Regions from separate parts of the Lactimicrobium sp. genome, predicted to be linked through region 1. Evidence: riboswitches for the same ligand, from Rfam matches in the RefSeq annotation. Region 1 holds a riboswitch; the other holds the start of a gene.
What was found. A riboswitch is a leader RNA that binds a small molecule or an ion and turns the genes downstream of it on or off. The one in region 1 is predicted to bind lysine.

Region 1 (15,138 bases):
CATTGCCTCATGAAACTGCTTGTCAAAGATGGCAGCTTTGCCTATGAAAAGGATCATCCGATTCTGCAGGATATCTGTTTTACGGCAGAGTCCGGACAGATTGTATCGATCCTTGGTCCCAATGGTGCCGGCAAGACAACCTTGCTGAAATGTATCCTGGGCTTTCTGAAATGGCAGGGACAGGTGCTGCTGGATGACACACCGGCAGACAGACTGCCTGCAAGACAGTTCTGGCAGACCTTTGCCTACGTGCCCCAGGCCCACAGCCAGGCCTTTCCCTATACGGTAAAAGAAACAGTGCTGCTTGGCCGCAGTGCATATCTAGGCATGTTTGCCTCACCTGGAAAAACCGATGAAGCACAGGCAGAAAAGGCCATGGCCATGGCCGGTGTTACACATCTTGCGGATAAGTCCTGTGGAGCAATCAGCGGCGGTGAACTGCAGCTGGTATTGATCGCCAGGGCACTGGCAGCCAATCCAAAGATTCTGGTTCTGGATGAACCGGAAACAGGACTGGATTTAAGCAACCAGCTTGTCATCATGCAATTGCTGCAGAAGCTTGCCCATGACAAAGGACTGCTGATTGTGTTCAACACCCACTATCCTGATCATGCGTTATCGATCAGTGATAAGACACTGCTGCTGCATAAAGACGGCAGAGCAGTCTATGGATCTTCAAAACAGATCCTGACAAAGGAAAACATGGAAGCTGCCTTCGGCGTAAAGATCGTGATCGCTCATGCTGCAGAAGATGGCAGGGATTATCAGGCCATGATTCCAACCAGTATCAGATGACAAAACACACAGATGGGAAAAAATTCCTGTCTGTGTGTTTTTCTTCAGGGAATCTGCGTCATTTCCGCCTATAGAGAGGCAGGAGGCGAATATGAACAGAAGTGAAATCAATGAAGTATATGTTGCCAACAGAGTGAAGGACTTCAAGCGGCAGGCAGCATCCTATGACATCTGCCGGAAGTGGATGCGGCAGCTTGAAAAGAGCAATCCCTGGCTGTGCGGGGATCAGGTGAAGGACACTGGCTATCAGCATGGCAAAGCACAGGCAGAGATCTGGCGGCAGTATATGTATTTGCGCAGACAGATGGCCAAGGTAGATCAGCTGCTGGACCGTATTGAGGAAAAACATGGCCTGATTGCCCGGCAGATTGTATATCTGCAGTATGTGGAAAAGGAAAAACAGAAGGTGCTGTCAGAAGAATACGGCATCTGCCTGCGGACCATGCAGCGCAGCATTCATACCTGGATGGAGGATGCTTTGGCCTATGAAGCCAAATGAGGCAAACAGACAGTTTCATCAGGCTGTGCAGCGCTATCAGGATGCCGTGCACCGGATGCATAATCTGCAGCAGCAGAGAAAGGAAATTGCCTACCGGGCCAGCGGTGTGCATGCAGTGCGCTATGACAGCCAGAGTACAAAGACATATGATCCACTGCTTTGGATTGAGAAAAGTACGGCCAATCAGCAGAAAATCTCGGAATGCATGCGGCAGGTCGATGCCTTTGAGAGCATGATGTCCATGATGGATGCGTCTTCAGCCTGTCTGCTGTGGCAGGTGCACATTGATCATAAGACTTGGAAACAGGCTGCGGAAAACCTTGGCATGAGCAGGGATGCGGCCTTCCACCGCTGTTACCGCAGCATTGTCCATCTGTTTGAAAAGGGAATTCTGAAGGCAGAAGAGCTGCCAGTTGGCATTGACAGTTAAAAAGAGTAAACTTCTTGGTATCAGCACTGCTGAAAATTAGAGAGGAGATCTGTTTCTGAGTAAGAAACGGGAATCATGTCAATGAAATCAATCAGTGAAAGTGCACTTGCATCAATGCGCAATACGTACACAGAAAATGACAAGGCAAGAGTTGTTCGAAATGCACTTGTCAAGAATGATGTCAGCACCATCAGCCGCCGCTTTGAGGCAGAAAATGCCAATCCCAATATCTTTTCTGTCGATCTGAAGACGATGCCGGTAACCAACCAGCTGCAGTCCGGCCGCTGCTGGATCTTCTCCGCCATGAATGTTCTGCGTGAAAAGATCGGCCATAAGTATGACATCAAGGAATTTGAACTGTCTCAGAACTTCATTGCTTTCTATGACAAGCTGGAAAAAGCCAACTGGTTCATGGACTGCGTGGAAAATGAGCTGGACAGCGATCTCAACAGCCCTGAGCTGCGCTATCTGCTGGACTTTGCCGTGGGTGACGGCGGCCAGTGGAATATGCTTGTTTCCATTGTCAGAAAGTATGGCCTGTGCCCGAAGGATGCCATGAAGGAGACGTATTCTTCTTCCCATACCAGAAATATGAATGGCATTCTGAACCTGCGCCTGCGCAAGTTTGCGGCTGATGCCAGAAAGGCAGCAAATGACGGAAACAGGGAAAAGGTGAGTGCACTGCACGATCAGGCACTTGGAGAAATCTATGGCCTGTTGGCAGACTGCTTCGGCCTGCCGCCAAAGGAGTTTACTTTTGCCTATCGTGACAGCAAGGATGAATATCATGTCAACTACCATGTCACACCGCTGGATTTCTACCATGAATATCTTGGTGAAGATCTGGAAGACTTCATCAGTGTGATCAATGGCCCGACCGCGGATAAGCCGTATCATCATGTCTTTACGGTCAAGTATCTTGGCAATGTCGCCGATGGCAGTCCGGTCAGACTGCTCAATGTCCCGATGGATGAGCTCAAACAGGGCATCATTGATATGCTGGAAGATGGCCAGCCGGTATGGTTTGGCTGTGACTGCGGCAAGGATGGCGACCGTGAAACGGGTCTCTGGGATGACAGACAGTATGACTATGCCAATACCTTTGACATGCACCTGGATATGAGCAAGGCCGAAATGCTGGATTACAGACAGAGTGCCATGAACCATGCCATGGTCATTACCGGTGTCAACCTGGATGAAAACGGCCAGCCGGATAGATGGAAGATTGAAAACTCCTGGGGAGACAAGACTGCCAACAAGGGATACTTCATTGCCAGTGATTCCTGGTTTGACAAGTATGTCTATGTCGCTGCCATTGAAAAGAAATACCTCTCAAAGGAAAATCAGGAAGCTCTGAAGGAAGAACCGAAGGTCCTGGCACCATGGGATCCCTTCGGCACCCTCGCTGATTAACCTAAAAGCCCTGCAAAAGCAGGGTTTTCTTTTTCGCTGTTAACAGATAAAATGTGTTACCGCGAGGATTGATATCTATGAAAATTGGAGTGATTTCACTTGGCTGTGCCAAGAATCTTGTCGATACAGAGAATCTGCTGGGCATGCTGAAGTTTTCCCATCAGGAGATTACCACAAGCTATGAAGAGGCAGATGCTATCATCATCAATACATGCGGCTTTATTGAAAGCGCCAAGACGGAGGCTATTGACACCATTCTGGAAATGGCCGATCTCAAACAGAGACATCTGCAGAAGCTGATTGTCATGGGCTGCCTTGCCAAACGCTATAAACTGCAGCTGGAAAAAGAACTGCCGGAGGTGGACAGAGTCATCTCGATTGATGAATATCCCTCTCTTGGTGCCATTCTGACCAAAACATTAGGTGTTCCGATTGCCAATAACTACGGCCTGGTGCCCCGTGTATTATCGGGCAAACCGTGGATGGCCTATCTGCAGATTGCGGATGGCTGCGACAACCAGTGTGCTTTCTGCGCCATTCCCGGGATCCGCGGCAGACTGCACAGCCGCCCCATGGAAGATATTCTGAAAGAGGCAAAGGATCTTGTTTCCCGCGGTGTAAAAGAAATTACCCTGGTTGCCCAGGACTGTTCCCGCTATGGCTATGACTTTGATCACCAGCTCCATCTGCCAGAGCTTCTGCAGCAGCTGGATGCCATTGAAGGCATCCACTGGATCCGCATGCTGTATCTCTATCCGGATGAAATCCCAGACCATCTGATTGATGTCATGCGCTCCTGCCATCACATCGTGCCGTACTTTGATATTCCTTCCCAGTCCGGCTCAGACCATGTCCTGCATGCCATGCGCCGCAAAACAAGCAGACAGAAGATCCTGTCTTTAACCCATGATCTGCGGGAAGCATTCCCGCATGCAATTCTGCGCACAACCCTGATCTCCGGTTTCCCTGGGGAAACAGAACAGGATCATCAGGAAACACTGGATATGATCCGTCAGGTACGCTTTGACCGCCTTGGTGTCTTTACTTTCTCCCAGGAAGAAAATACACCGGCTGCTTTGATGGTAGATGATGTGCCGCAGGATGAAAAGATCCGCCGCCGTCAGGAAATCCTGGATGTTCAGGAAGAAATCGGCAGGGCACTGCTGGCAGAAAGGATCGGCCGTACGGTGGAAGTGCTGGTGGAAGGCAGGGATCCATTGACCGGAATGTATTTTGGCCGCTCTGAGGAGTTTGCACCGGACAATGTGGATGGCACGATTCGTTTCCGCTCTGAGAAAGAATATGTGCCAGGTTCATTTGTTATGGTAAAATTAACAAGAGTAAGCGGACAGAATCTCATTGGAGAGACTGCTGCATAAAAACGGGAGGAAATATCATGAAAACCTATATCGGTATTGATCTGGGCGGAACCAATGTCAGAGTTGCCAGAGTGGATGAAAACGGCAAGGTTCTTGCACAGGTAAAGGGGCCTTCCTATGGTCAGGAAGGACCAGCCAGAGTCATGGCGAACCTGGAAGAAATGGTTCGTGAGATTCCGGACTGGAATGAAGCAGAAGGTATCGGCATCGGTGTGCCGGGTCCGGTAGATACAAAGGCGGGATCCATGGTTCTTTCAACCAATCTGCCTGGCTTTGCCGGTTATCCATTTGCCTCGGAAATGCAGAAACAGTTCGGTATGCCTGCATTCCTGGACAATGATGCCAACGTTGCCGGCCTTGCCGAAGCACTTGTTGGTGCCGGCAAAGGCTATTCCACCGTATTCTATCTGACCATGTCCACCGGTATCGGCGGTGCCCTGATCGTCAATGGCAAGACCGTTTCCGGCAAGCATGGCTTTGGCGGTGAAGTTGCCAACATCATCATTGACCGTGACCGTGAGAAGGTGAACTACCTCAATGCCGGTGCGGTTGAAAATGAATGCTCCGGTACCGCCATCACCCGAAAGGGCAGAGCCGTGTTTGGCAATGATGCCATTCCGCATGCCGGTGCTGTGTTCGATCTGGCTGCCAATGGCAATGAAAAGGCACAGGAAATTGTCAAGACCATGGAAGAAGACATGGGCCAGTTCTTTGCGACTGTCGGCTGTGTCTGCGACCCGGATATCTATGTTCTGGGCGGCGGCATGATGAAGAGTGCCGACAAGTTCCTGCCGGGCATCATTGAAAACTACAAGAAGTTCTCACATGAAGCACTGCGTGATACACCGTTTGTCATCTCCAAGCTGGATGAGCCGGGCATCATCGGTGCAGCCATGCTGCCAAAATCCGCTGGCTTATAATTCATCATTTATGTTGTTTTGCAGCAGTCCGATCGGGCTGCTGCTTTCCTTTTTGTGGCCTATACATCTCTGTGTTACAATAACCGACGGGATTGTCATGAAGATCTATCATATTTCTGATGTAAAAAAATATGCCCGCTGCCCGCATCTCTTCCTGCGTGATCAGCAGGAAAGAAACCAGGTGGATGCGCAGAAACCGGCATTCATTCCTTTTGTACGCCTGGATATGCAGGTCAGCGATATTGCTGCAAAAAAGCTGGGCATCCAGGAAGAAAATGCATTTATCGGCCAGAAGGGCGATGATCCATCTCTGGCACTTGCAGCCATGAAAGATCATGACTGGCTGATCAAAGCGAGATTTGTCTATGACCGCCTGCGTGTCAAAGCACCCTTTCTGCACCGCAACGGCGATGGCTGGGACCTGTATTTCCTGTATACCGGCCTGTATCCACTGGCCGATGATATGCTGTTTTATACAGCCATGGTGTGGGTGCTGGAACACAATAACATCTCATTGAAACAGATGTATGTCATCCACCTCAATCCGGACTATGTCCGCCATGGTGAACTGGATCCTGACAAACTGTTTATCATCAGTGACAGTTTCTATAATGCCAGCCGCAATCCAACCAAACCGGTAAAGGAACAGGTGTATGCCCATCTGCGGGATCTGACACCACTGCTGGACGGGATGGATGCCTGCAGCTTTGCCACTGCTGGCGCGCCGGTGCATACCTCAAAATGCAATGGCCGCACAAAATGCCGCTTCTATGACATCTGTTTCCCGCATGAAATTGCAGTGGAAGATACATCTATTCTGACTCTGTCTGCTGCCAAGTATAAATATGACATGGAAAAGGAGGGCAGGACCCGGCTGAAAGATGCCGATCCAGAGCGAATCGAAGGCACCCGCATGCAGTATGCCCAGATCCTTGCTGACAAGAATGGCGGCTTGTTTGTAGACAAAGCGGCTTTGTCCACCTGGCTTTCCCGCATCCATTACCCGATTTCCTTTCTGGACTTTGAATGGGAGCGTTTTGCGATCCCGCCTTATGAAGGCATGCGTCCCTATGATGTGCTGCCTTTTGAATATAGCGTACATGTACAGCAGGCAGATGGCTCCATCCACCACAATGTGTTCCTGGGCATCCATGATGACCGCAGGGCCATGGTAGAAGGATTACTGAAGGACATTCCGGAAGAAGGCACCGTGCTTGCCTATAATGCTGATGCAGCAGAGAAAATCCGTCTGCAGGAGCTGGCCCATGATTTCCCCGAATATGGAGAAACACTGCTGGCAATTGCCGACCGTCTGGAAGATCTGCAGCTGCCGTTTGTGACCGGCACCGTTTATGATGTACGTATGGGCGGCCAGTGGTCTTTGAAGAAGATCATGGCCATGATGAACGATAAAAGCTACAATGACCTGGCCATCAGCCAGGGTATGGAAGCAGTGTCTCAATGGCGCCATCTCGACCATGAGGAACACAGTGCAAATGATCAGGATATCATTGACGGCCTGAAGAAATACTGCGGCATGGATTCCTATGCCATGATTGTGGTATACCACTGGCTGAAAAAAATCGTGAAAGAAGCATAGACAATTTCAGAAAATTGATGGCGGCACTGCATGCATACTCTTTCCAAGAAAAGGTATGATGGCTATAATAAAAACAGAGAGGGAAGTATCAAGTTATCATTAAAAAGCCATGCGCACCGCTATACGTCAATAGACAGGAGGTGTCATATATGCGGTTTGAAATTATTGGAAAGAATGTTTCGGTAACCCCGGCGATGAGGGAACAGATCGAGAAGAAGCTTTCAACGCTCGACAAGTATCTTCTGATTGATCCCAACACGATTGCAAGAGTTGTGGCAAGGGTATATCCGAAGGGACAGAAAGTTGAGGTCACGATTCCAACCAAGGTTGGCATTCTGCGTACAGAAGTCGTAGATGATGACTTCTATGCAGCCGTTGACAGAGCCATTGACAAGCTGGAAGATCAGATCAGAAGACAGAAGACACGTCTGTCAAGACGCCACAAGGAAAACCTTGCAGTTGCCTTTGCCCAGGAAGATGAGCAGAACGAGGAACAGCAGGAAGTACTTGTCAAGACAAAGTCCATCACTGCAGATGAGATGGATCTGGATGATGCCATCCTGCAGATGGAACTTTCCAACCATGACTTCTACATCTATACAGATGAGGAAACCGGCAAGATTTCTGTTGCCTACCGCCGCAATGATGGCAAGTATGGCCTCATTGAGGTAGATAACAGCCGCTGAGGCATCACAGGAAGACCCAGACGTCTTCCTTTTTCTATGCCTTCTGGAGATGGAGACAGATCATTCTCCAGAGATGCCGGAAGCGCTTTCCATCTGAAAAGTCAAGCCGCTATGATCCCTTCAGGAGGTTCATGAAAAATGATGAGAAAAAACAATGGGGCATGTTGGAAAGGAGCCGGCCATGGGTGAGAGAAAGCAGAAACCGAAGGAAGAAATCATGATGGCATATCTGGCCCGCAATTACCGCCGCTGTCTGATGCGGCTGGACCTGTGCCGGATGGAGGGGATCAGTGAAGCAAGGCTGACCTATAATGCGGACCATTCGTATGTCTGTCTGATTGAGCGGGCACTGGCTGACTGCTCACCATCCACCCGGCAGATCATCAACGAAGAGTTTCTCCATAAAACCGATAAAGACTGGTATCTTGGCTACTGGAGCAGGACGACATTCTACCGCAAGCGGAAGGAGGCAATCGGCGAATTCCTGCATTGCCTTCATATTTGACGAGTGTTAATATTCTTGTATGGTATGGTCCATTGCATCACATGCCGCATGACAGGAATCACTGCTGCCATACGATCTGATCCATCTTTTTCCAAAATGGGTATTCAATGTCTGCAACAGGCATATTTCTGTCTGGAACAGGCCGGACGTATGACATGATCTTCCGGTCCATGCCTGCAGGGTGTGATGAACCGCATTGACCGATGCCTGAAGGAGGAGAAATCAAATGCTTAAAGGAATTGCTGCGTCGCAGGGAATTGCCGTTGCAAAAGCCTACAAACTTGTACAGCCGGTACTGGATATCCAGAAGAAGGATGCCGATCCGGAAGCAGAACTGAAGAAACTGGATGCTGCCTTCAAGAAGACAGTATCAGACATTGAGCACATCAAGGAAGTTGCCAGCAAGCATCTCAAGGAAGAGGAACTGGCCATCTTTGATGCCCATCTGATGATGGCAAATGATCCTGATTTCCGTTCCATGATTGAGGACGAGATCAAGAACAACAAGGAAAATGCTGAGTTTGCTGCCAAGACCGTTTCCGATAACATGGTTGCCATGTTTGAAGCTATGGAGGATGAATACATGAAGGGCAGAGCTGCAGATATCAAGGATGTTTCCTTCCGTCTGCAGTGCAACCTGGCAGGCAAGGAAATCCCGAACCTGTCTACCCTGGATCAGCCGGTCATCATCGTTGCTGAAGATCTGACTCCGAGTGATACAGGTTCTTTGAACAAGGAATTTGCCAAGGGCTTCGCTACTGAGGTAGGCGGCCGCACAAGCCATTCTGCCATCATGGCAAGATCTCTGGAAATCCCGGCTGTTGTCGGTGTCAAGGGAATCCTGGATTCCGTTGAAAACGGCGATACGATCATCCTGGATGCTTTGAAGGGTGAAGTCATCGTCAACCCGAGCGAGGATGAAGTGGCTGCCTACAAGCAGAAGGCTGAAGAATTCCAGAAGGAAAAGGAAGCTCTGAAGGCCATGAAGGACAAGCCGTCCGTTTCCACGGATGGCCATAAGGTTCTGCTGGTTGGCAACATTGGCTCTCCGGCCGATGTAGAAGGTGTTTTGAACAATGGCGGCGAAGGTGTCGGCCTGTTCAGAACAGAATTCCTGTACATGAAGAGTGAGAACGATTTCCCGGATGAAGATACACAGTTTGCGGCTTACAAGCAGGTGCTGGAAGGCATGAATGGCAAGCCGGTTGTCATCCGTACACTGGATATCGGCGGCGATAAGAAGCTGAAGTATTATACATTCCCGGCTGAAATGAACCCGTTCCTCGGTGTGCGTGCCATTCGTTTCTGCCTGCAGAGAAAGGATATTTTCCGCACCCAGCTGCGTGCCCTGCTTCGAGCAAGTGCCTTTGGCCATCTGTGCATCATGTTCCCGATGATTGCAACAGTCAACGAATTCAAGGAAGCAAGAGCACTCTATGATGAAGAAAGAGCAAAGCTCATCAATGAAGGCGTTAAAGTCGGTGATGATGTCGAAGTCGGCTGCATGATTGAGATCCCGGCTGCGGCTGTGCTGGCAGATCAGCTGGCCAAGTATGCTGATTTCTTCTCCATCGGCACAAATGACCTGATTCAGTATTCCATGGCTGCTGACCGTATGAGCCAGGCTGTTTCCTATCTGTATCAGCCGCTCAATCCGTCCATCCTGCGTCTTGTCAAGAACACCATCGATGGTGCTCACAAGCATGGCAAGTGGTGCGGTATGTGCGGTGAGATGGCAGGCGATGAAATCGCTGCACCGGTACTGCTCGGCCTTGGTTTGGATGAGTTCTCCATGAGTGCAACATCCATCCTGCGTGCTAGAAAGATGATCAATGCCCTCAGCTATGAGGAAATGAAGAAGATGGCTGCCCAGGCAGTTGAGCTGGATACAGCTGAAGAAGTTGAAGCACTCGTCAAGAAGACCATTGGTGCATAATTGATAACTGTTTTGAAGACCACACTGGTATGCCGGTGTGGTTTTCTTATGCATATATGAAAACTTTCTGAAAGATATTGACATATATTCATGCGGTGTTACAATTCTTTCAAAACTGAATACTGCAACAGCAGGATAGAGGCGCAGTCGGAAAGAGTAGGCTGACACAAAGCGGTATGCGCAGTACCGGGTGTCTGACTGAAAGGAAAGACTGCCGAAGACAGAGCAGCGCACTCTGATCTGGGCATACAGAGAAGATCTGTATGACTGTCGCGTAAGCGGAGAACTATCGGATTGTAGTCCCAAAAGGGAGAATGCGATGAATACCGGCTTGCGTTTCTGCAAACCGGCATTTTTTATCCTCATTTGCAGCTCAGCGGTAAGGAGGATATTACGCATGAAAGAACCAGTATTCCGCGGTGCAGCCACCGCCCTGATCACCCCGATGAGAACAGATGGAAGTGTTGACTACCAGGCAATGGGCAGACTGATTGACTGGCAGATTGAACAGGGCATCGATGCTTTGTTAATCGCCGGTACAAGCGGAGAAGGATCCACACTTTCAGATGAAGAACACAGAGAAGTACTCAGGTTTGCTTTTCAGCAGGCAAAGGGCAGAATTCCCATGATTGCCGGCACTGGCTCCAATGACACTGCCTATGCCTGTGATCTGACCAAGTATGCCTGTGAGGTTGGCTATGATGCCTGCCTGGTTGTAACACCGTACTACAACAAGACAACCCAGAAAGGCCTCATCAGGATGTATCAGATGATTGCGGATGCGTCCACAAAGCCATTGATTCTTTACAATGTGCCAAGCCGCACTGGTATTTCCCTGGCACCGGCCACCGTGGCAGAACTTTCCAGCTATCCGCACATTGATGCCATCAAGGAAGCCTCCGGCAATATCTCTGCCATTGCTGATATCGCTGCCTCTGTCACAGATGGCTTTACGATCTATTCCGGCAATGATGATCAGATCATTCCAATCCTCAGCCTCGGCGGCCAGGGTGTCATTTCCGTCTTGTCCAATCTTCTGCCGAAGGAAACCTCTGCCATGGTTCATGCTTACCTTTCCGGCGATATCCAGAAGGCAAGAAAGATGCAGCTGCAGTATCTGCCATTGATTCATGCTCTGTTCTGCGAGACCAACCCGATTCCCGTCAAGACTGCCATGGCAAAGATGGGCTATGGCACCAACACTCTGCGGCTGCCGCTTGTACCAATGGAACCAGAACATGAAAACACACTGATGCAAAGAATGCAGGAGGTGGGTCTTTGATGAGAATCATTGTCAGCGGCGCCAATGGCAGAATGGGAAAGATCCTGCAGGATCAAATACAGCAGGAAACAGAACAGTTAGCTGCAGCGGTATCAAGAAGCTGTTTGGACAATCCTGAAACCCACTGTTACAGCAGCTTTGCAAAGGTAAGCGAAAAAGTAGATGTGGTCATTGACTTCTCCCATCACAGCACTGTCAGTGATTTATTACACTGGTGCATTGCACATAATGTACCAGCCGTGATTGCTACCACCGGCCACACGCCACAGGAAAAAGAAATGATTGCCAGTGCTGCCAAGCAGATTCCCATCTTTTTTACCGGTAATACAAGTGTTGGCATTGCCTTGCTTGCAAACATGGTGAAGGATGCTGTGAAGATGTTTCCGGATGCGGATGTGGAGATCGTTGAGGTTCATCACCACGACAAGCAGGATGTACCTTCCGGTACAGCCTTGATGCTGGCTGATGCTGTCAAAGAAGTACGGCCGGATGCCTGGTATAACATCGGCAGACATGAAAACGGAAAGCGGGATCCCCATGAGATCGGCATTCACAGTCTGCGGATTGGCAATGAAACCGGCACCCATGAAGTACATATCCGCAATGGTGAGGAAGAACTTGTGCTGTGCCATCATGCCTATGACCGCTCTTTGTTTGCCAAAGGTGCACTGCAGGCAGCCAGATTCCTGGTTCGCCAGAAAGCAGGCCTGTATACGATGAAGGAGATGTTAGCAGGATGAATACAGAAGAAGTGATCCGCTTCATATCAGAAGCGAAGAAGAAGACACCGGTTCAGCTCTTTGTCAAAGAAAAGAAACCTATCGATTATGGCAATGCCAGAGTGTATGGAGAGAGTGACAAGGTGGTTTTTGGCGACTGGGAAGAGCTGAAGGGGATCCTGGAAGCCAACAAAGACAAGATCCTTTCTCTGGAAGTGCTGGAAGACCGCCGCAATTCTGCTGTTCCCTTACTTCAGCTCAGAGACCTGCATGCCCGCATTGAACCGGGTGCGTTAATACGTGACCATGTGGAAATCGGTGATAATGCCGTCATCATGATGGGTGCTGTCATTAACATCGGTGCCGTCATTGGAGCAGGTACCATGATTGATATGAATGCGGTGGTCGGCGGCAGGGCCATTGTCGGCAGCCATTGCCATATCGGCGCCGGTGCCGTACTGGCAGGTGTCATTGAACCCGCCAGTGCAAAGCCGGTTACCATCCATGATCATGTGCTGGTTGGTGCCAATGCCGTTGTCATTGAAGGGGTGGAAGTTGGCGAAAATGCCGTTGTGGCAGCAGGTGCCGTTGTCATTGATGATGTGCCCGCCAATGCGGTTGTGGCAGGATGCCCGGCAAAAATCGTCAAGATGCGTGATGCCAGGACTGACAGTGCCACTGCCCTGCAGGAAAGCCTGCGCAATCTATGAGCCTGACGTTGAACAACAGACTGCAGGCAGTCGGTACCAGCCGCATCCGTGCCTTCAATACCCTGGCCAAACAGACACCCGGCTGTATCTCTTTAACAATCGGAGAACCGGACTTTGATACACCGGCATGCATTACCAATGAACTGATCAGATCCGCTGACAACAATGAAACACATTACTGCCCCAATGCCGGCAGTGATGCCCTGCGTACCAAAGCAGCCCAGTTTGAAAACAACCGGCATGGGACACAATACACAAAGGACAATGTTGTCATCACAATCGGCGCCTCTGAAGCTTTGTTTTCCTCGTTCTATACCATCCTGAATCCGGAAGATGAAGTCATCATCCCACTGCCAGCCTATCCCGCCTATGTCAATCTGGTCTATCTGTGCGGGGCAAAGCCTGTCTTTCTGGATCTGTCTTCTGCCAATTTCCAGATCACAGAACAGATGCTGAAACAGGCAGTCAGCCCGAAAACAAAGGCCATCATCCTTAACTCACCCAACAATCCTACCGGAACCATTCTGAACAAACAAAGTATCCAGGCCATACATGCCATCCTGCAGAATCATCCGATGTATGCCGTCATTGATGCAGTCTATGAACAGCTGAGCTTTCAGGGCAGTGTGCCTTCGCTGCTGGCATATCCGGATATACAGGATCAGTGCATTCTGGTGCAGAGCTTTTCCAAGCCCTATGCCATGACCGGCTGGCGGATGGGCTATGTCTGCGGTGCAAAAGAATTCATTGACGCCATGCTGAAAGTGCATATCTATGCCATCAGCTGTCCGCCATCTCTGTTCCAGAAAGCTTGTATCAAGGCACTGGACTATGATCCATCCTCCATGCGGGATGTCTATGAGCAGCGCAGTATGTTCCTGTATAAAGCATTGCTGGATATGCGCCTGCCGGTCATGGAGCCTCAGGGTGCTTTCTATCTGTTTCCATGCATCAAAGAATTCGGCATGGATGATGAAACCTTCTGTACCCGGATGATCCAGAAAGCAGGTGTGGCTGCGGTGCCAGGCAGTGCCTTTGGCATGGCAGGCTATGTGCGTCTTTCCAGCTGTGTAAAAGAAACAGATCTTAAAGAGGCCATGGTACGCATGAAGCAGTTTGTTGAAACACTGCGGGAGAATAAGCATGCATGATTGGAAAAGTGAAGCCAGAAACCTGCTGCCATGGATGATTGATCTGCGAAGGCAGTTTCATGCCCATCCGGAACTTGGCAATCAAGAACAGGAAACCGCCGGAAGAATAGAACAGGTCCTGGATGGCCTGAAAATACAGCATACAAGGGTATGTGGAACCGGCATCATTGCCACGATCCAAAAAGGAAATCCCATGGTGATGCTGCGGAGTGATATCGATGCACTGTCCATCCAGGAAGAAACCAATCTTCCCTATGCTTCCTGTAACAAGGATATCATGCATGCCTGCGGCCATGATCTCCATATGGCCGCCTTGCTTGGCGCAGCCAGAATGCTCAAAGAACATGAAGACTGGTATACAGGATCTGTTCGTTTTGTCTTTCAGCCGGATGAAGAAGGAGACGGCGGAGCAAAACGAATGATTGCGGCCGGTGCACTGGATCATGTGGATGCCGTCTTTGGTCTGCATTGTGATCCTTCTCTTCCGGAAGGAACCATCGGATACAAGGCAGGCGGTTTCTATGCGGCTGCCGCAACCTTTGATGTCACCGTGAAAGGACAGGGATGCCATGGCGCCCAGCCGGAAAAGGGAAGTGACAGTCTGTATGCTGCAGCCAGAATGTGCTGTGCTCTGAAGGAAATGACAAAGGGTACAGGTGAAAACCGTCAGGTCGTCACCATCGGTACCTTCCAGGGCGGTACGGTCCGCAATGTCATCCCTTCCTGTGTATCCTTTGGCGGCATCATCCGCGTCTGCAGTACACAAAGAAGAAAACAGCTCATGCAGGAAGCTGAACAGAAGATCCAGGCAATCGCCAGAGAACTTTCTGTGGAAGCAGACATCCAGATGCATGCAGGCTATCCTGGTGTAGTTAACAGCAGCAATGAAACAATGCTTGTGGCGCAGACTGCACAGCAGCTGCTAGGCAAAGAGCACTGCATCAAAGAAGAAACTGTTATGACTACCGAAGACTTCGGGGAATACCTGTTACAAAGACCTGGCAGTTTCTTCCATCTTGGCACCGGCATCGGTTTCGGCCTGCACAGCCCTATGTTCAATCCGGACGAAAACAGTCTGGCGATCGGGGCAATGATGCACGCTGCCATTGTGGA
Region 2 (15,138 bases), on a different contig from region 1:
TTGAGATTAATGCTGAATGAAACTGCGCAGGAACGCTTTGGTAATTTCACTGTCAGGTGACTGAAACAGCTTCTGGGGCGTTCCCTGTTCCTCAATAATGCCATTGTTCATGAAGACAACCCGGTCAGAAACATCTCTGGCAAAGGACATCTCATGGGTAACAACAATCATGGTCAATCCTTCTTTGGCAAGATCTTTCATGACATTAAGAACTTCACCAACCATCTCCGGATCCAGGGCACTTGTCGGCTCATCAAACAGCATCAGCTTGGGATCCTGGCACAATGCTCTGGCAATAGCAACACGCTGTTTCTGGCCGCCGGAGATCTGTCTGACATCTGCCTGTGCAAAGTCAGCCATACCGACCTTATCCAGCAGCGCCATTGCTTTTTCCTCCGCTTCTTTGCGGGATCTGTGGAGTACCTTCATCTGCGGCTTGACACAGTTTTCCAGCACATTCATGTTATTGAACAGATTGAACTGCTGGAAGCACATGCCAACCTTCGCACGATAGGCATTGACATTCTTTGTTTTGAGGATGTCCTGACCAAAAACCTTGATTGTGCCGCTGTCCGGCTTTTCCAGCAGGTTGATGCAGCGCAGCAGGGTAGACTTACCTGAACCGGAACGGCCGATCAGGCAGACAACTTCGCCTTCATTGACATTGAAATCGATGCCTTTCAATACTTCCAGACTGCCGAAGCTCTTATGAATATCTTCAATTTGTACTAACGGTTCACTCATTACAGGGCTCCTTTTGTTGTGTTCTTACGTCTGGCAAGTTTGATGCTTTCAGGCGAAGTATCGCTCATCGGCAGGGTGACTTTGCTGCCTTTGTTCATACGCTTTTCAATCGCATTGAGAATCACGGTCGCAATCAGGTTGAGGATGAGATAAATCATTGCCTCAATGAAGTAAGTCTCTGTGAAGTGGAAGGTTGTACCAGCAATGGACTTTGCCTGGAACATCAGTTCGGTGATGGAGATGATCATCAGTACCGAGGAATCCTTGATATTGACAATCAGCTCATTGCCGATGGCAGGGAAGGCATTGCGCACAGCCTGCGGCAGGACAACTGAGATCATCGTCTGGGCATTGGACATGCCAAGAGATCTGGCTGCTTCTGTCTGTCCGGGATCCACTGCCTGAATGCCAGAGCGGATAATCTCTGCCATATAGGCACCGGTATTGATGGAAATAACTGTTAATGCAGCCTGCAGCGCTGTCCAGTTGAATACATGCAGCAGTGCATAATAGAAGAACAGAGCCTGAACCATCATTGGTGTTCCACGGAAGATGGTGATGTAGATATTGGCCAGAATATCGAAGAATTTTTTGACGAAACGGGCAGGCTTTGGTGTTGTGTAATCCGGTTTCACTGCCCGCAGTCCGCCAACCAGCAGACCAATCAGATAACCGCATACTGTACCAACGATAGCAACCAGCAGAGTTGTGCGGATGCCAAGAAGCAGGCTGGACCAGTAAGTCCTGAGAATATCAATGACGTTCTGAATAAACATGAATACTTCCTGTCAGCCCTTAATCCTGAGATGCCGGCTGGTTCTTGACAGCCGTCTCCATCATCTGTTCACGCTCATCATCAGAAATGGTATCAAGAGCACTCTGCAGAGAATCCAGCAGATCCTTGTCATCCTTGCGTACTGCCACAGATACAGACGCGTCCTTGTCAGCACCTGTGAAGCCCTTGCCATCTTCAAATGTAATGTAAGTCAGATCCGGATTTGCTTCGACAACACCCTTGGCAACCGGCAGCTCAGATGTGACTGCATCCACCGCACCGGACTGCAGTGCCTGAATGGCAGCCGGGAATGTTTCGGCGCCAGGCTGGTGCTGTACATTCGGAATCTGATCAATGATCGTATCATACAGTGTGTTCAGCTGACCAACGACCTTCTTGCCGGAGAAATCCTCAAGTGATGTCGCATTGGCAAGATCAGAATTCTTTTCAACGATGATGACTTCTGTAGATACATAATACGGTGTTGTGAAGGCAACTTCCTTTTCACGCTCTTCCGTATCGGTCATACCAGCGATGATGGCATCAATCTGATTGTTCTGCAGAGACAGAATCAGGTTGTCCCAGTCAAGCTTTACGATCTTGACCTGCTTGTTTGTCTTTTCAGCCAGCTTTTCTGCCATCATGACATCATAGCCGTCACAATAATCAACACTGGTAATCTGCTGGGAAGTATCGGTCTTCTCCGTAGTTGTCCAGTTATACGGTGCATAGTTGCATTCCATGCCAACCCGAAGGGTATTGGCATCCGCAGTTGCCGAAGCAGATGCGGCAGCAGCGGAGCCAGAACCACAGCCTGCCAGCAGAACAGCACATAATGCAGAAACAGAAACAGAGCGAATTGCGTTTTTCATTTTCTTTTCCTCCCGAAATAAGAAAACCGTATGCTATTACACACACGGTTTATTTACATCCGGTAAGTAATAGCGCCTCTTCTTGCGAAGGAGTGGCTGAGATGTTTTCCCAACCCCCACGCTGCATGCCTGCCGGCATACACGTTCGGCGGTGATTGCCTTTCTCTCCGTTCACAGCCCGCCGGCTCCAGGAGGTACTCATCTGCACCGCAACCTCTATTCAGTTTTCTTGTGTAAAATGTAGCACTATGAAAAATATTGTCAACTGCCATTTGTAATAAATTTCAGCCAGATTGGCTACCATGACATTCATACAATTGCAGCAGAGACCGGATGATTACGCATGGATATGTTATAATGAGCCCGCTATGGACGCTGTATTATTGCTCAATAAACCCGCTGGCATGACCAGCTTTGCCGCAGTCCGCAAGTGCCGCAGTCTGATGCAGGAAAAAAAGGCAGGACATACCGGAACCCTTGATCCCAATGCCCAGGGACTGATGATCGTACTGCTTGGCCGCTATACAAAACTTGCCCCGTACTGCATATGCAATCATAAGCATTACATTGCTGAATTTGTGTTTGGCAAGCAAACCGATACCCAGGATATCTGGGGAAACATTCTGCAGGAAAGCGCGCCCCGGCCGGTCTCACAGGCCCAGCTCGATGAAGCATGCATTCCATTTACCGGTGATATCCTGCAGGTGCCGCCTATGTATTCTGCCATTAAAATCAATGGCCAGAAACTGGTGGATCTTGCCCGCAGGGGCAGGGAAGTAGAACGGGCGCCAAGACCTGTGCACATCAGCTCTCTTTCTGTCACAAAAGTAAAAGACAATCTCTATCAGATGGATGCGGTTGTCTCTTCCGGCACTTATATCCGCACCCTGATTCAGGATTACTGCCATGCTCTGGGACAGATCGGAACAATGACATCCCTGCGCCGGGTATCCATTGAGAATATCAACCTGGACCAGGCAGCTGATTTTGACTGCCTGGAAAAGGGCATTGTTTCACCATTACAGGTCATTGATCCAGCCTGGCTGCAGGTGGATGGGAGTCCTTATGAAAAAGAAATCCGCTGCGGCAAGCCGCTGCAGCTGGATGTATCTTCATCCCGAATCATGCTGTGCAGCCACGATGATGTCCTGGCTGCCTATGAGAAAAAAGAAGATGGCCTGTACCACTGCCAAAGGGGGTTGTTCTGATGCGCATTATCCGCGTGAGTCTATCAAATCTGAAGAAAAGCAAGACACCAATGTGTGCCTGTATCGGCTATTTTGACGGCCTGCACAGAGGCCATCAGAAACTGCTGGCAGAAACCACTGCCATGGCAAAGCGCCACAATTGTGAAACCGGCATGATCACTTTTGACCCGGATCCCTGGGTTGTCATCAAAGGCATGCAGCATGTGCGCCACATCTCCACGATGCGCCAGCGCATGAACCTGGCGGTCAAGCTTGGCATGGACAACATCATCCTGCTGGAATTCACCCGTGAAATGAGTGAACTTTCACCCCAGGATTTCATTGACAAGGTGCTCGGCTCTTTGAATCTGAAGGGACTTGTATGCGGCTTTGATTTCCACTTTGCCTACAAAGGAAGCGGCGATATAGAATTCCTTAAGACACACGTTCCTTATGAGGTAGAAGTTGTTCCACCGGTTGAAGACGAACATGGCAAGATCTCTTCCACCCGCATTTCCCAGTGCATTGTAGAAGGCAGAATGGAAGAAGCACAGGAAATGCTTGGCTATCCGTTTGCCATAGAAGGAAAGGTTGTCCATGGACGCCACCGCGGCACGGGCATGGGCTTCCCGACTGCCAACGTGGAATTTGATGATGAATACCTGCTGCCCAAGACCGGTGTCTATGCCGGTATGGCAACCGTTGGCCGCAGATCCTACCAGGCGATGATCAACCTGGGCCGCAATCCTACGTTCAATGACATTGACCATCTTTCTCTGGAGGCATACCTGATTGATTTCTCCGGCGATCTGTATGACCGCCACATCAGCCTGGCTTTTCTGAAATATATCCGTCCGGAGATCCGCTTTCAGAACAAGGACAACCTGATCATGCAGATGGAACAGGATTTACGGGATATCAAAGACTATTTTGATCATGAATGATACTTATAGAAAACGTATGCAGACACTGCTTGGCGCTGAACAGTGCCAGCAGTATTTTGATCTGCTTGACACCGAGCCCAGACGTGGTTTCCGTGTCAATACTCTGAAAATCGACGATGACAGCCTGTTTGCTTTGACACACCTTGAAAGGGAGAAGACACCGTTTGCAGTCAACGGCTACTATCTGCATGGGGAAACCGGCCTTGGTGCTACCCCAGCTGGTGTTGCCGGTCTTTTCTATATGCAGGAGCCAAGTGCATCTGCTGCTGTTACCATCCTGCACCCGGAAAAAGGCATGAAGGTACTGGATCTTTGTGCAGCCCCGGGCTCCAAGAGCACCCAGATTGCTGAGATGCTGGATCATACCGGCATGCTTGTCACCAATGAGATCAATACAAAACGGGCAGGCGTGCTGCTGGAGAATATTGAGCGCTGCGGCACCGCCAATGCGATGGTATTAAACAGTGATACCAAACATGTGGCGGATGCTTTTCCTTCCTTTTTTGATGCCGTGCTTTGTGATGCGCCATGCTCCGGAGAAGGAATGATGCGCAAAAATGAAGAGGCACGCCGCCAGTGGAGTGAAAAGCTTGTGGCCGAGTGTGCAGCCCTGCAGAAAGAAATACTGGACAATGCCTATGCATGCCTGAAAAGCGGCGGGAAGATGGTGTATTCCACCTGTACCTTTGCCCCGGAAGAGAATGAACTGCAGATTTCATCCTTCCTGCAGCGCCATCCTGACATGCATACCGTCCGTATCGATGTTCCCTTTGGCAGGGAAGCACTTGCGTATCCCGGCCATACGGAATATGCAAGGCGCATCTATCCAATGGATGGCGGCGAAGGCCACTTCATCTGCCTGATGGAAAAAGATGACAGAAAAGAAATTGTTCCATCCGTAGGACTGATCAAGTCTGAGCAGATTCCTGCCTGTGCCTCTAAATTTTTCAAAGAAAATCTCACAAAGCCGTACCCCTATATGCTTTCTGTACGGGGCAGAATCTATGGCGGTACTTCGCCATTTTATCAGGCTGCCGGATGCCGGCTGATGCGCCATCAGGTCTTCCTCGGGGAAGAGCGCTATGGCCGCTTTGAACCTTCCCATAACCTGTTTACTTCTGCCTGGGGCAGCTTTGTGCACAAAGTGGATCTCAGTGATGATGAAGTATGCCACTACCTGCGCGGAGAGGTCATTCCAAGAGCCATGGACAGGGGCTGGTATGCCGTCTGCTTCAAAGGCTATGTGCTGGGCGGTGCCCACAGTGATGGGAAGATGCTGAAGAATAAGTATCCAAAGGCGCTGCGCCTGAGGTAATGCAAAACATGGAAATGAAATTATTTGAATTCATTGATGATACGATCAATTACTATAACCTGCATAAAGCAGGCTATGAGTATGTCATGGGACAGCTGAAACAGTTCTGTCAGATCCTCTGCCAGGATGATAAAGATGCCGTTGTCGCACTGACCAGCCGCATCAAGGCTGAGGATTCTCTCAAGGAAAAGCTGATCCGCAACCAGTTCTATCTGCAGTGCAAAGATGGTGAGGATGCCATTGCCCATCTGTCTGATCTGATTGGCATTACAATACAGTGCCGTTTCATCCGCAATGAGAACGAGATCTACCAGCATCTGTTCCGCCATTTTGATCAGCCGGAAACCGGCTATGCCCATGCAAAGGAAAATGAAAACTGCTGGCTGAACCTGCGCATGCCCCAGCCCCAGTACCAGCGCAATGGCTTTACCATTTACCGGCTGGACGGATATTATCTGTTTAATGGCACGAAAGTAAACTATGAACTGCAGATCAAGTCCATGGTCCATAATTTCTGGAGTGATATCGAACATCAGGTTGTTTACAAGAATCCTGACTTTGTTGTGTATGACCGTTTCAATAAATCCATGCTGGGTGCCATCCGGGACAATCTGGATGTTGTCGACCGTCAGCTGGAGATCATGTACAACGAAATCTCTGATGAATCAAGCCGTAAGCAGATCGGCATGGATGAAAAGGGATTCAAGGTATTTACCGCGCAGAGTATCAACGAACTTGTCAACCGCAAGATGATTGAGTCGGTCGGCTTCACCACGGATTTCAAGAAGTGCAGCGCCATTCTCGCCCAATACATTTATATCCGTGACTTTGTAAACGGCACCCATAACCGCGAGATGATGGTTGACTACCTGGAACATCTCAACTATCTTGCCCAGAGTGAGATTGACTTTAAACAGGAAATCTTTCTGGAAAAGCCATACATGAGTGACGATGTCTTCTGCAGCAAGCTCGGTACATACTGGCAGTCCATCATGAATACGGACTTCCAGTGGCATATCTTCTTTGCCATGCTGTTTTCCATTCAGCCTGGCAATAACTTTGAAGACCTGGATGACTTTGTCCATGTCATTGAACGGCTGCTTGTACAGCCAGGCTGGTTTGCCGGAACCTTCCCGAAGTATTCAGAACGAGAGAAAAAACAGGCCCATGATGCCTTGCTTTCTGTCCTTGCGGAAGGACTGATCAGCTGCGGCAGGGTAGATATTGTTCATGAAGACAATCTGCATAAAGTTATGGAAATCTTCCGGAAGTTTGTGAATTTCTGTGAGGAGCGGTATCCGGACTATGACAGTTTTGCCAGCAGTGAGAAAGCAGTGCGGACAACACTTTTGCATCAGATCGGTATCATTTTCCAATAGGTGCCTTGAAGGAAGATGCTATAATAAACAACAGAAAAAGGAGCAGTAATATGGCGCAGGATTATGTAATTCTTGACAAGAAAAATGAGAATGGAATGATTGCCATCAATAAATCGGTCTTTGAGTCGATTGCTGAGATCAGCATTGGTGATATTGAAAACGCTGTGGCAGTGAAGGAAACACGTTTTTCCAAACCAGTATCTGTCAGAATTGACAAGGGTGAGCTGCTTGTGACAGCAGACATCAAGGTGAAGTATGGTGCCAATGTCAATGCAACGGCGGAACTGCTGCAGAATAAGATCTATGAGAATATTCTGTTCATGACCGGATACAAGGCATCAGATGTTACGGTGAATGTCACAGGATTTGAGATTTAACTTGACAAAGAGACAGTAACAGAGTTTAATAGACAGGTAATCTGAAAGACGGAAAGAAGAAGCACCGCTTCTCACCCGAGTATCCCATGGGATCTGGGTAGAAATGCCGAAGAAACGATTTAGGAATCCAAGGCAGGTGCGTGTATCCGTACCTGTTTTTCAGTTATATGAGGAGGTTTGCTTGGCAAAGTACAGAAGAAGCAGCAGTAACGGTAGAAAAGGACCGGAAGACCTGGTTAACGAAGCAATTCGTTTCCGGGAAGTTCTCGTCATTGGACCAGATGGTGAACAGCTTGGCACAATGACGCGTCGCGAGGCACTCGATAAAGCATATGACATGAATCTGGATCTTCTTTGTGTTGCGCCGAATGCCAAAGTCCCGGTCTGCAAGACCCTCGACTATGGCAAGTATCACTTTGAAGCACAGAAGAAAGCCAGAGAAGCGAAGAAGAACCAGCATGTTACGGAAGTGAAGGCACTGCGTGTCTCACCGGTAATCGACCAGCATGATTTTGATACCAAACTGGAACGTTCCCGTGCGTGGATCGAAGATGGACAGAAAGTCCGCATCGATATGAAGTTCAGGGGAAGAATGATTACCCGTCAGGAAGTCGGACGTGAAATTATGCATAAGTTCATGGACGGTATTTCTGATATTGCGAATGTTGAGAAAGCCCCCAGCATGGAGGGAAACACAATGTCTGTTGTGTTTGCTCCGAAGAAGAAATAAGGAAAAGGAGAAGTCACTATGAAAGCAAAAGCAAGAAAGCCCAAGAAGATCAGAATGAAGACAAAGAAGACCTTCGCTAAGCGTTCTAAGATTACCGGCAGCGGCAAGCTCGCTACAAGCCACAACTACATTTCGCATTTTGCAGCTAACAAGACTCACAAGCAGAAGATGCATCTGAGAAAGCGCACAACTGCAGACAAGACAGATTTCAAGCGTGACAAGCAGCTGCTGCAGGGTTAATTGGAGGATAGGCAAAGATGAGAGTTAAAGGATCAACACCTACACGTAATAGACGTAAGAAGGTTTTAAAGCTTGCCAAGGGTTATTTTGGCAGCAAACATCTGCTCTACAGGACAGCCAATGAGCAGGTCATGCGTTCCCAGCGCTATGCATTCGCTGGCAGAAAGCAGACAAAGAGAGACATGCGCAAGCTCTGGATTGCCAGAATCAACGCAGCTGTACGTCCTTATGATCTGTCCTACAGCAAGTTCATGCATGGTCTGAAGCTGGCCAACATCAACATCAACAGAAAGATGCTGTCCGAGATCGCCATTCATGACGAGAAGGGCTTCAAGGATCTGGTTGACGCATCTAAAAATGCGCTGAACGCATAAAAAAAGATTGCTTTACTTTTCTGTCTGTAGTAATATAGGCAGGCACGAGGGAAACCTCGTATGGCGAGTTGGTGAAGCGGCTTAACACACCGCCCTCTCAAGGCGGCATTTCACGGGTCCGAATCCCGTACTCGTCACTGATTAGATTCCGAAAGGAATCTTTTTTTATATCCATCTTTCACCCAGACACAAAAAAACCGGCTTTTCAGCCAGTTCTTACTTCTTCTCTTGATTATGCCTGTTCTGCCGTTTCCTTTTCCAGCTGGGCAATGGAAAGATCCAGCCGGCGCAGTGTTTCCTTCTTGCCAAGAATCTCGGCAATCTCAATCGCACCGCCCGGTGTAAACTGCTTGCCGGAAATAGCAAGACGCAGCGGGAACAGAACCTGTCCATTCTTCAGACCCATCTGCTTTGGCAGAGCAAGCAGAACTTCATGCAGATGATCCTGCGTCCAGTCTTTCTCATCAATCTTCTCAAGAGCCTCTTTTGCTGCTTTCAGGGAGGTCAGAGATACGGGCAGCGTTGTCTTCATCTTCTTGTTTACATAGAGATCTGTAGAGAAAGAAGGGAAGACATCGAAGAAATCAACCATCTCCGGAATCTCAGTCAGCGTATTGGCACGCTGCTGCAGAATTGCCGCAATCTTCTTCCCGTCAAAGTTTCCTTTGACACCCTGCTCAATATACGGCTTGACCAGGTTGTAGTAACTGTCGAGATCCATGTTTCTTAACCACATGCCATTGATCCACTTCAGTTTCTCCGGATCAAAGATCGCACCGACTTTACCGATTCTCTTGACGTTGAATGCCTTGGCAAGCTCATCCAGTGTAAAGATCTCACGGTCATCCTCAGGTGACCAGCCAAGCAGGGCAATGTAGTTCAGAATTGCCTCAGGCAGATATCCCTTGGCAACCAGATCCTGGAAGGACGCATCGCCATTACGCTTGGACAGCTTGTGGTGTTCATCCTTCATGACCGGCGGGCAGTGGATATAACGCGGAATATCCCAGCCGAACGCGTTATAGATCAGATTGTACTTCGGCGTGGAAGAAAGATACTCCATACCTCTGACAACATCGGTAATGCCCATTAGGTGGTCATCCACAACGTTGGCAAAATTATAGGTCGGGAAGCCATCACTCTTGATCAGAATCTGCTCATCCAGTGTTTCATTGTCAACCGTGATGCGGCCGAATACTTCATCATCAAAGGATGTTGTACCGGTTTCCGGAATGGTCTGACGAATGGTGAAAGGTTCACCAGCCGCAATCCGCTTCTCTGCTTCCTCAATGGTCAGCTTCTTGCACGGATCATCATACTTGAAGGATTCTCCACGGGCTTCCTGCAGCTCTCTCTGGGCATTGATCATGTCCTCGTCACAGAAACAATAGTGGGCACCGCCAAGCCGGACCAGCTCCTTGGCATACTTCATATACAGACCGCTCTTGACACGCTCAGACTGCACATACGGACCAACTGGACCGCCGACATCCGGCCCCTCATCATGATCCAGATGGCACTGCTTCAGGGTCTCATAAATGATATCTGTTGCGCCTTCTACAAGTCTGCCCTGGTCAGTATCTTCAATTCGCAGAATGAAGACACCATTGGGGTCCTTGCGGGCAACAAGATATGCATAAAGCGCAGTCCGCAGGTTGCCAATGTGCATGTACCCGGTAGGGGACGGCGCAAATCTCGTTCTCACTGTCATTGTTTATACTCCTTTACCAACACGTATTTTACCGCAAACAAGCTTATATACAATCAGAAACACCACACGCAGGTTGTATGGATATAACGGAATTGCTAAAATGTGGATACAGATCAGTCCGGCATTGACAACAGCATATTTGTTTTGTGCCAGGACAAATAAAATTGCTATAACAGTAACAGAAAGGAATCTTATGAGCAGAGATACAGAAAGGGCTATTAAGGAACTCTATGACTATATTGAAAAGCATGGCGGAGCAGATACGGAGGAAGACCTTCGCCGGCTGACCAATCAGTTTATGATGGAGTACAACGCATCGCTTCCTGATCGGCCTGTTTTAGATGAAGACAGTGCCGAAACAAGTGATGACTGGATGGAACTTGCCGAAGAGACAGATGATAAGGACGATGCCATCCGCTATGCCCGCAATGCGCTTTCTCTGGATCCGGATAATCTGGATGCAGAGACAATGATTGCATTCAATACTGAGTATGAAGACGTTTTCGAAAATCTTCTTGCCATGCGCAAAGTCTGTGATCATGGTGAAAAGCTGATGAGACAGAAGGGCTATCTTGACAAGGACGTTGGTGATTTCTGGATGATTCTTGAAACAAGACCCTATATCCGCGCCCTTGGCATGCGGATGAAGCTGGAAATTTACTGTGGTATGTACAGACTGGCTGAGGCAACCGGAGAAGAAATCATCCGGCTCAACAATAATGACAATACGGGTGCACGCCTGGCTCTGATGAGCCTGTATGCCACGACGCTGGATCAAAAGCCGGCTGAAAAACTGTACGAAAGATTCAGCGAGTATGGTCCGGACAGCAGTATGCTGCTGGCACTGTCTGCACTGTATTTCCGGCTTGGCAATTTTGACAAAGCAGAAGAAACTCTCAGAGATCTGCAGCATAAAAACAAAGATACCCGCCGCTTCTTCAAAGCCTTAATCGATCAGAAAATTGATGACTGCCGTACAGATGATATGGCCTTGGGATACCAGCCAGGTACCATTTCAGAACTGATTACGATCTTTGATGAAAATTCATTCCTGTGGCAGTCAGAAGCCATCATTTCTTATTATCTGTGGTCAGACCAGAAACTCAAACCGCACAGGAAGCTGAAAAAGCGCAGAAAGTAAAGATTACAGAGAATGATCCAGGAGGAAAAGGGAGAAGATGCTGTCATGCAGTGTCTTCTTTTCTTAATCCTGTAAAAGCAAAACTAAGATGGAGCATCATCTGCAGAATCTTCCTTCATTGCTGGGAGAGAGACCCCAGTTGTCATATACGAAACAGTCAAGGTTTATACTTGTTTTTCGCAATTTCAATTATTCTTACGTCTATATTACAGCAGGCCCAAAATATCTTTGGAATTCTGTGAAATTTTCCAAAACCGATTTTGACAGGTGCCTTAAAAAATTGCTTAAAAACCTTTATTTAAGGGCTTTTTTTTGCAAAATAAAAATTCCTGAACGACTGTCCAGGAATCCTCAGGCTGGGATAGAGAGATTCGAACTCCCGAAATGACTGGTTCAGAGCCAGTTGCCTTACCGCTTGGCTATATCCCAACAGCAGATATTATTGTACCATCGGTTTTCGAAAATGCAATGCTGTATTTTTACATTCTGGAAATATTCTTCCTTTGAACTATATCCTTACTATGTTACAATCTTCATCCGTAGAAAGGCCTGAGCAATCAGGAAGTGATAGGCATGCGCAATTAAGTTCTGCTGGTAAATGAAGTGTCTCCTGGCATTTGCCCGCGGATTCTGCTGTATTTACAGCTGCAGTGTGGGAGTAGAACGGAGTGTGCATGTTACAAATCAATCATCTTACAATCGTATGCCGTGCTGATCTGCGCAGTCTGATCACAGACTTTTCGCTTACCTTGAATAAAGGGGATGTATGTGCTTTGATCGGCGAAGAAGGCAATGGCAAGTCAACTCTATTGAAATGGATTTATAATCCTTCTCTGGTTCAGGCATATGCAGATGTTTCCGGGACCTGTTCCTGTTCCTTGAAGAAGGGATATCTTACACAGATTCGGGATCCGTATGATGGCACCATATATGAATATCTTTGCGAAGAGCCATTGTTTGCCTATGCGTCATCAGATGAAATTGCTTCGGTGGCCGCAAATGTGAATCTGCCGGTCGAGATGTTTTACAGTGACCAGAGAATGGATACATTATCCGGCGGAGAGAGCATCAAGATCCGCATGAGCCGGATCCTGTTTTCCAAGGCACAGTTATTACTGCTGGATGAACCCTCCAATGATCTGGATCTGGAAACACTGGACTGGCTGCAGAAATTCCTTGTCTCCTGCAAAGACTGTATCATCCTGTATGTTTCCCATGATGAGGTTTTATTACGCCATACGGCCAATAAGATCGTGCATCTGGAACTGCTGAAATCCAAACAGGAATCCCGCGTCAATGTGGCTGGCTGCGGCTATGATGCTTATCTGCAGCAGCGTGCATTGTCACTGCATCATCAGGATGCTCTGGCCATCAGTGATCAGAAAAACTATGCCAGAAAGATGGAGAAATACCAGCGTGTCCGCCAGCAGGTGGAACATGATCTGCGCAATGTTTCCCGCCAGGATCCCCATACCGGCCAGTTGCTGAAAAAGAAGATGCACAGCATCAAGGCACAGGGTAAACGGCTGGATGAAGAGAAGGAAAATATGCATCAGAAAGTGGAAACGGAAGAGGTAATCCTGTTTTCCTTCCCTGAAGATACAGCGATCCCTAATGGCCGCATGGTGCTGGATCTGCATCTGCCGTTATTATCGATTGATGGCAATGTACTTGCCCATGATGTTTCTCTTCAGGTCAAAGGTCCGCAGCATCTTGCTATCATCGGCCGCAATGGCTGTGGCAAGACAACCCTGATGAAGGAAATCTACCATCAGCTGCAGAGCCAGAATGCTTTGCGTATTGGCTGGATGCCCCAGAACTATGATGAGGTATTGAACGAAGAAGAAAATGCCATCTCTTTTCTGTGCCCCTCGTTGAAAAAGGAAGAAGTGACACATGTCAGACAGATGCTGGGGGCGATGCGCTATACAAGCCTTGAGATGGAACGGCCGATCAAAACGCTCAGCGGCGGACAGAAGGGCAAGATTCTGCTGTTGAAGATGCAGCTGGAACATGACAATGTTCTGCTGCTGGATGAGCCCACCCGCAACTTCTCACCATTGTCCGCACCTGTCATTGCCCAAACCATCTCTGCTTTTCCAGGTGCAGTGATCATGGTTTCCCATGACCGTTCCTTTCTGGAAAGTACTGCCCGGCAGCTGTATACACTGGATCAGGACGGCCTGCATCCAACTGATCTGGCGGTATTGGCGGCCAGTGACGATTGAAATCCCTTTTATAATCCGTATGATGTAGACATGAGGAATCAGCAAAGAACTGCTGGTTCCTTTTCTTGTTGGAAAAAAGGAGGGGAAGTATGCACAGAACGTGTAAAAAGATTTTTACCATGCTTGGCACAATGTTTCTTCTGGGCAGCAGTATGGCACCAGCCATCGCTCAGGAAAGTCCATTGCCGCAAAGCACACAGGATCCTGCTGAACACAGTGAGTCTGTTTCCACAGAAACAGACACTATGCTCATCCGTGCCGATGGGATCGGCAGTATCCGCATCGTCAGAAACGATGGGTCACAGGAAGTGTACACCGTCAGTGATGCAGAGATGCTGGATGCAGAAATTACCGGTGTTCGGGATGAAGAAATCCAGATCTACGCCTCTGGTGAAGAAGGTCTTGTGACAGCCATGTGGGGCATTTTCAATGCGGATGGCAGTACCAGTACGATTGGCGATGGCATGCGTCAGAAGGAAGAGACAACTGCCATTTTCGGCCATACAAAGATGATGCAGCTGAGCTTTGCTACCAAAGAGCAGTCACAGGCATTTCACTATGGCACTGTTTCAAAAAGAAGAAGGCAGGCCAGGGCACTGGCTCCATCCTCCTTTGCGAATGCCAAGGCAGGTGATACCTTTTCAGGAAGACTGACACTCTCCAATGAAGACATTTATGCCAACCGTTTCCATGTCAGCTGGCTGGATGGAGGCCTTTCCGAGATTTCCCACTTGTTTACAAACGGTGATATTGTGCTGCACTGTCTGAATCCAGGCGGGATCGGTCCGACCAAGGATATTTCTGTCTATGGTATGTATGCACCTATCTATCATACCTATCATGCTGAAATCACCAGGCTGGATACCAGCACTGGCACCATTGCCATCTCGCTGTACACCGATCCTTTAGTGTCACCGCGCGGCAGACCGCTGACCGGCTATAACAACGGTGTCACCGTAAACTATCAGACTGTCGGCCGCACCGTTCAGTATGGCGGCGAGATTGAGCTGAACATCCCGGAAGGCAAAGCCGAGGTAGTCAAGAAAGACCCTTCTGGTTCCGGTATTGCCGGGGCAAGACTTGGCTTGTTTCAGGGTGACAGACTGATTGAAGAATGGATC

Region 2: linked by a shared signal. The riboswitch ahead of SOI44_RS01490 (transporter substrate-binding domain-containing protein) and the one ahead of dapA (4-hydroxy-tetrahydrodipicolinate synthase) in region 1 are both predicted to bind lysine.

What each region holds. Positions count from the first base shown of each region.
Region 1 is NZ_JAZHUW010000007.1:13,665-28,802, forward strand. It holds gene SOI44_RS03025 (FecCD family ABC transporter permease) at 1-13, shown strand, start outside; gene SOI44_RS03030 (ABC transporter ATP-binding protein) at 10-795, shown strand; gene SOI44_RS03035 (hypothetical protein) at 887-1,294, shown strand; gene SOI44_RS03040 (hypothetical protein) at 1,281-1,724, shown strand; gene SOI44_RS03045 (aminopeptidase C) at 1,800-3,137, shown strand; gene rimO (30S ribosomal protein S12 methylthiotransferase RimO) at 3,215-4,516, shown strand; gene SOI44_RS03055 (ROK family protein) at 4,534-5,436, shown strand; gene SOI44_RS03060 (DUF2779 domain-containing protein) at 5,534-7,036, shown strand; gene hpf (ribosome hibernation-promoting factor, HPF/YfiA family) at 7,186-7,722, shown strand; gene SOI44_RS03070 (MG284/MPN403 family protein) at 7,877-8,227, shown strand; gene ptsP (phosphoenolpyruvate--protein phosphotransferase) at 8,454-10,163, shown strand; lysine riboswitch at 10,292-10,460, shown strand; gene dapA (4-hydroxy-tetrahydrodipicolinate synthase) at 10,561-11,445, shown strand; gene dapB (4-hydroxy-tetrahydrodipicolinate reductase) at 11,445-12,185, shown strand; gene dapD (2,3,4,5-tetrahydropyridine-2,6-dicarboxylate N-acetyltransferase) at 12,182-12,874, shown strand; gene SOI44_RS03095 (pyridoxal phosphate-dependent aminotransferase) at 12,871-14,025, shown strand; gene SOI44_RS03100 (M20 metallopeptidase family protein) at 14,018-15,138, shown strand, end outside.
Region 2 is NZ_JAZHUW010000003.1:48,958-64,095, forward strand. It holds gene SOI44_RS01480 (amino acid ABC transporter ATP-binding protein) at 7-744, opposite strand; gene SOI44_RS01485 (amino acid ABC transporter permease) at 744-1,520, opposite strand; gene SOI44_RS01490 (transporter substrate-binding domain-containing protein) at 1,540-2,391, opposite strand; lysine riboswitch at 2,454-2,618, opposite strand; gene truB (tRNA pseudouridine(55) synthase TruB) at 2,760-3,599, shown strand; gene SOI44_RS01500 (bifunctional riboflavin kinase/FAD synthetase) at 3,599-4,522, shown strand; gene SOI44_RS01505 (NOL1/NOP2/sun family putative RNA methylase) at 4,515-5,837, shown strand; gene SOI44_RS01510 (hypothetical protein) at 5,846-7,216, shown strand; gene SOI44_RS01515 (Asp23/Gls24 family envelope stress response protein) at 7,267-7,593, shown strand; gene infC (translation initiation factor IF-3) at 7,775-8,323, shown strand; gene SOI44_RS01525 (bL35 family ribosomal protein) at 8,342-8,563, shown strand; gene rplT (50S ribosomal protein L20) at 8,581-8,937, shown strand; tRNA gene SOI44_RS01535 (tRNA-Glu) at 9,000-9,074, shown strand; gene gltX (glutamate--tRNA ligase) at 9,170-10,648, opposite strand; gene SOI44_RS01545 (tetratricopeptide repeat protein) at 10,842-11,789, shown strand; tRNA gene SOI44_RS01550 (tRNA-Gln) at 12,146-12,218, opposite strand; gene SOI44_RS01555 (ATP-binding cassette domain-containing protein) at 12,464-14,017, shown strand; gene SOI44_RS01560 (SpaA isopeptide-forming pilin-related protein) at 14,107-15,138, shown strand, end outside.